Regions from separate parts of the Leptospira mayottensis 200901116 genome, predicted to be linked through region 2. Evidence: riboswitches for the same ligand, from Rfam matches in the RefSeq annotation. Region 2 holds a riboswitch; the other holds the start of a gene.
What was found. Region 2 has a riboswitch for cobalamin ahead of LEP1GSC190_RS04730 (TonB-dependent receptor plug domain-containing protein). Riboswitches for the same ligand answer to the same signal wherever they lie in the genome.
Positions count from the first base shown of each region.

Region 1 (3,151 bases), on a different replicon from region 2:
TCTCGTCCACATAAAAGAAATATAAAAATAGTAAAACCGGTTTTGGAATGGGAGCGATGTCCGATCTGTATTTTGCATAACAAGCAGAATAGAGTTCTATAAAAGTCTGGATTTCTTCCGGTTTGTGCTCTTTACGGACCAGACCAGGATGTTCTTTAAATGTATGTACCCTTTTTTGAATCTCAGCCGCGGTAGAAGGACTCATACCACCGTAGTTTAAAATTTGTACAAGACTTCCTTGAAATTCGTCGGGCAGGACGACATCTTCCTGAATTCCTCCAATGCCTCCCATTTGAATTCCGCCCCAAGTTCTCGTTTTTTCCGGATCTTTTTCGGGAACAGTTTCTACTTGAATACCCATATCGTTCCCTTTCAGACTAAAAATCTTCGCGTCGAAACGCATCCATTCCTTATCATCGCCTGAATACAAAACGTGAAGCTTATCTCCCACCGAAACCGGAAACGCATTGTAGAGTTTTTTTGTGAATACTTTCGTACGGAGCGACTTCTGAACGAAGTCGGGCCCCGGTGGGTTAGAATACAAAAAACCGGGAAAGGCTTCTTCTCCATCGGTTAAAAATACGACGGGGGTGATTTTTTTAGGATGAGGACCGAGATCACGAACAAGATGTTGCAGCCTTTTGAATATGATCGTGTCTCTCCAGGCAGGAAGTTCCCCTTGATGAGCAAGATAAAGTGCAAATTCCGGAAGAAAAATCTCCTGAAACCAAGATTGTGACTCCGCAATTTTTTGAAGTATGGAAACCGAGGTGTGATCCAAAAAGGAATGTATCTGAATCACGTCCCTTCCGTTCATGTATGTGAGAGGTAACTTTTTAAGAATCTTAGCTCGAAGCGCAGCCCGATTTTCGATCGATTTCCGAAAACGTCTCTCCAGATAATATCCGACGACCAATAGAAGAGCCACAAAGATAGTTCCATTGATGACAGGAATCCAAGAAAATTCCGGCCAGACAAGAATTGGGCGTGCTTGGCCTAACAAAAACATGCGAAATGTATAAGTTTCTTTCTTTTGAGGTCAAGCAGGATTCTCCGAAACGATTTTAACTTTAAGAATCCTGCAATTTTAATTCCGAAACTTCCCTATCTTAGATTGGATAGACTCCGATTTAGCTCGAAAAAGTTGGCGTGTTCTACTTAGAATACAAGTTCTGCCTGAGAAAACTAGAAAAACCTTTTGATTCTGTTTGAAAACAAGTTCGGCACCGCCTAAGTAATTCTTAAATTCAAAGTACTCTATTTCAAATTGTAAAAATTTTACGAAGGTATACGAAAGAAAAAATCGATTTCAAATCCCAGTTAATATTAATTTCGATAGGAATCCGAGGATTCCGTATTCGAATTAAAAATTATTCTTTTCAAAAGAATCAATAAGAATATTGCTGGATTTATAACCTATTTTCACGGGATTCATCGACGTTTCACGTCGGTGGGAAGACGGTTAGAATCCGTCACGGTATCCGCCGCTGTAAGAGGGACGAAAGGCACAGGAAGAAGCCACTGGGATTAAACCTGGGAAGGCATGCTGAGTAGGAAAATCTCAAAGTCAGAATACGATCTCAAGAAAATCTTGAAGATACGTTTAAACCTCGGAAGCAAGGTAAACGTAACTTAAATAAAAAATAATATAAGATGTGTTAGATTCTAATAGGGTATTATGCATTCGTTTACTGTTTGGTTTTAGGTTCACTTTGAAAGGGGAGTATTGCGTTGTGTGCCGTTTCTACGTCCGCAGGTAATAAGGAAATAAGTAGAAACGTTCTTGGAATTTTCATCGTCGGAACCACAGGCATCGTCAAGCCATTTTCCACAGCTGCATTTAAAGCGAGCGTTATCCAAGCGATTCGTATGGCGAGAGAATACGAAGTTGATACCGTCATCCTCACGACGGGCGGGAAATCCGAAAAGTTCGCTATGAATCTATTCCCGAATCTGAAAGAACTTTCCTTTATTCAAGTCGGAGATTTTATCGGGACAGGAATTAAAATCTCTGTTAAAGAATCCATACGTCATGTGATCATCGTTGGTATGATCAGAAAGTTATCCAAGATGGCCGACGGCGTAATGATGACTCATAGAGGTGGTTCTTCCGTAAACACTAAAATGTTATCCGATATCGCGAGATCCGTGGGAATCTCTGAACCAATTGCGATCGACATCCAAAACGCAAATACCGCAAGACATGCATTAGAAATTTGCAGACAAAACGCATATTCTAGAAAAACGGATAACGTATACGTAATCCCCGGGAAGGCTCCCGAGGTTTTGGAAGTTCTTCCCGGCCCAGACTGCATTTTTGTTGGAGGCTCCAAAGGGAACCTCTATGACATTATTCGAATTTCCTTAAATAGAATTGCTTCTTTGGGAAGTTTAGTTATAGACGCAGTCACTCTGGATAACGTCACGGAGGCCTATCACAGTTTCAAAAAGTTAACCCTTGTTCCCGAAGTTACGCTTCTAAACATTTCCAGAGGGCAACCTCTTACAAATTATCTTAAATACGAAGCTTTGAATCCAATTCATATTTTTAAAATCATAAAACCGGACGGATTTTTCGCATGATTGTCCGCAAATATGGAAAACTCTACGGAGTCGAGTTTGGTCCAGGAGCCACTGACTTGATCACTCTCAGAGCGGTGCATGTTTTGAATTCGGTCTCAGTCCTAGCCATTCCTAAAAGTAGTGAACATCTGGAACCTTTCGCATGGAGGGTTTGTTCTCCGATTGTAAGAGAAAATTCTACCCAAGAAAAATTGTTTCTTCATTTTCCTATGACGAAAGATCCGAAGATTCTCATTCCCACTTGGGATAAAGCCTTTTCAGAAATTGGGAAACGTTTAAAAAAGAAACATAACGTTGCCTTCATCACCCAAGACGACCCTTCCGTCTACAGCTCCTGGAATTATCTTTTAGAAGAAGCAAACGATCGTTGGCCCGGGATCGAAGTGGAAATCGTTCCAGCAGTTTCGTCCATCACTGCAATTCCCGCTACTCTTAAAACCCCTTTCGCAGATGGAAGAGAACGTTTCTGCGTGATCCCCGGAACTTCCGGATTGGAAGACCTTCCTGAACTCATACGACATTTCGATACGGTCGTTCTTACAAAAGTAGGTCGAGTTATTCTGAGACT
Region 1 is NZ_CP024872.1:212,916-216,066, forward strand. It holds gene LEP1GSC190_RS18540 (hypothetical protein) at 1-1,009, opposite strand, end outside; cobalamin riboswitch at 1,412-1,596, shown strand; partial or broken gene LEP1GSC190_RS18545 (cobalt-precorrin-5B (C(1))-methyltransferase) at 1,786-2,583, shown strand; partial or broken gene cobI (precorrin-2 C(20)-methyltransferase) at 2,580-3,151, shown strand, end outside.
Region 1: it holds a riboswitch for cobalamin, as region 2 does, so the genes downstream of both, LEP1GSC190_RS18545 (cobalt-precorrin-5B (C(1))-methyltransferase) here and LEP1GSC190_RS04730 (TonB-dependent receptor plug domain-containing protein) in region 2, are expected to answer to the same signal.

Region 2 (3,151 bases):
CAATCCATAAAATTCGAAGAATACGGACATCCACTGTCATGCCGGCTTCTCATGGCCGAAGATCTGTACCGGCCTCTTAAAGTATTGCAAAATTACTTTTCTCATTGAAAAAAATTGCGCTGAAACGATACTCGTTCTTTCCTTGTTCATTCAATCAAATTTGATTTGGAAAATCCGTCTCATGAGCTTTTTTACAATACCGACTCGTTTTCATAGAGTCGAAATGCTCCTTTTGATTTTTATCTTTTTTTTCAACGAAGTAGAAACGCAAGAACAAACGACGGAAGTGAAAACATACACAAATTTGGTAGAGGCTTTCCAAAATCCTTCGGATGTTCGTATTCTGAATTTGGACGATCAAGGAATCAAAATTCTTCCGAGACAAATCGGGCAACTTCAAAATTTGAGAGAATTAGATTTAAATAGAAATAAATTGACAATTCTTCCTAACGAGATCGGACAACTTAAGAATTTGGAAAAGTTAGGTTTAAGTAGTAATCAACTTGCAGCCCTTCCAAAAGAGATTGAACAACTTAAGAATCTGGAAAGTTTAGATTTAGCATATAACGGACTTACAACTCTTCCGAATGAGATCGGACAGCTTAAGAATCTAAGAAGTTTAGAGTTATATAATAATCAGCTTACAACTCTTCCGAATGAGATCGGACAACTTAAGAATTTAAGAAGTTTAGAGTTATATAATAATCAGCTTACAACTATTCCAATGGAGATTGGGCGATTCAAGAATCTGCAAAAGCTGTATTTGAATGAAAATCAAATTACAATTCTTCCTAATGAAGTTGGAAACCTTTCAGAGCTGGAAGAATTGAATTTAAGCGGGAATCAGCTTACGACTATTCCTAAAGAAATTGGACAACTTCAAAAGCTGAGAAGTTTAGATTTAAGCAATAATCAACTTACAACTCTTCCCAAAGAAATTGGACAACTGAAGAACTTGTGGCGTTTGGTTTTGAAAGGAAATAATTTTTCACTTCAAGAGAAGGAAAGAATTCGGAATCTTCTGCTGGAATACGACATAGATGGGAAGTTGTTACGACGCAGAGGGGAACTGTAGTTGCGGTGGAAGGTTAAACATCTTCACGTTCAAAGTTTTATCGTTTGAAAAAATCGATCGTTTGGCGGCGGCTCTTATCCATTGCGAATCTATCATGCATAACGTTTATAATCTCTGATCGAGTTTTCTCCTGAATTCTTTGATTGTTGCGTATTGCAGTAGCAAGCGTATAGTTTCCAATTCTGTTTCAAACTCCGAATTCAAAAAAGGATTCGTAAGCTCCTTATTCGAAGTGCCAAATCTGGAATTGAACAAGAGCGAGTTTTATCCGTAAAATGACCGATTGATTTAGGCCTTGCAGAACTAATCTTTCCTTCTTTTGCAGCAGAATTCTCTTGCTCGTCGGGTTATGCTTAGAAATCTTGGAATACAAACTTGTTTGTCCTCCTAAAGAGGAAGGGAATCCGGTTGTAGTCCGGAGCTGAACCCGCAGCTGTAATCGCCAACCAAAATTTCGCAAAAATGCCACTGCTTAAATGCGGGAAGGATACGAAATCGGCGAGAGCCAGAAGACCTAACAAGCCGAACAAACTGACGGGACTTTCGGGAGTAAAGTCGGGTTTGAAAAATAGGCCTTCTTCCGCTCGGATTTTCCGGTTTTTCTTTCCCGGCGTTTTTAATCGGGCAAGAAATGAGATTATTTAATTACATTTTAATTTTAGAATATTCTATAATCCTATTTTTTTCTATTTTTGTTTCCGGGATTGCCGCTCAGGATAATTTGAATTCCACGACTGCTCAAAAAACGGAAACTGTTCAGGTGATTGGAAAGGTTCCCGATTCCGGTTCCCAAAACTTTCGTTCCAACCCGAGCGGATTTCAATCCGCGATCAAACTGGATGAAACGTCCGTGCGTTATACGTCCTTGCCTGAGGTTTTAGAAAGAGAGGCCGGGCTGAGGGTCAGATCTTTTGGAGGGCTTGGTTCTTATTCCACACTTTCCATCCGAGGCACAAATCCAAATCAATCCAGGATCTATTTGGATGGAATTCCGTTAAATAATTCCCAAGGTGGGGAAGTCAATCTTGCTGATCTTCCTTTCGACAGTTTAGAAAGTGTGGAAGTCTATCGATCCGGAAATCCGATCGGCTTTTCCGGTTCTGCGATCGGGGGTTCAGTCAACCTCGTTACAAGAAAAGATTCCGGAAAACCCAGAACGAGAGTCAATCTAGGGGGCGGTTCCTTTAACACGGGTAAGGCTAGCATTTCTCATACCGGAACTTACAACGGGATCGGAGCGAGTTTTTTGGCGCTCGGCGAAAAATCGGATCAGAACTTTTCTTTTAAAAACGATCACGGGACCGTAGTTTTAAACACGTTAGACGACACTATTGATCGAAGAAGGAATTCGGCGTTCGAAAGAGCGGCACTTTTTGGTACGCTCAAGTATCAAATCGGCAAAACAGAATTAAAATTATTAAACGACTTCAATCATAGAATTCACGGCCTTCCTGGGCCGGGATCGAATCAGACGAATCGGGTTCATAGAAAATACGGTCGATACACGGGTTCTTTTGCCACGGATACGAAAGGTTTATTCGTGGATTCTTTTCGTCTTGAGTCTAGAAGCTTTTATACCGCGGCCAAGGACGATCTTTTCGATCCCGGCTCCGAATTCTCCAAAGGAACCCCGAATTCCAGAGCGGAAATCCGACAGGCGGGGGTTCAAATTATGCCGACGTTATATCTAACGGATTATTATCAGATCTTAAGAGTGTTTGCTTCTTTAGAAAAAGAATCCTTTGATCGTAATAGGCTGACTCCTTCCAATATTATCGAAAGAGTGGAACCTCTAAAAGAAAGAATGTATTCTTCCTTTCGTTTGGAAGACGAAGTTCGCCTTTGGAATGCAAAAGTTCTTTTGGTTCCTTCTGTGACTTGGGATCATTATAAGGATCGTTTCCCTTCGGAGGAACCTTGGTATAGAAGACAGGATCCCTTGGCGGGAGATCGGAAAAAAACCACATTTACAAATCCTAAATTCGGTTTTGTATGGAAGTTGTTCGAAAAGGAAACTTGGGATATTCAATTTCAAGCAAACGTTTCCAAACAATATAGGATTCCTTCCTTTTTGGA
Region 2 is NZ_CP024871.1:1,052,410-1,055,560, forward strand. It holds gene LEP1GSC190_RS04725 (leucine-rich repeat domain-containing protein) at 182-1,075, shown strand; cobalamin riboswitch at 1,444-1,611, shown strand; gene LEP1GSC190_RS04730 (TonB-dependent receptor plug domain-containing protein) at 1,707-3,151, shown strand, end outside.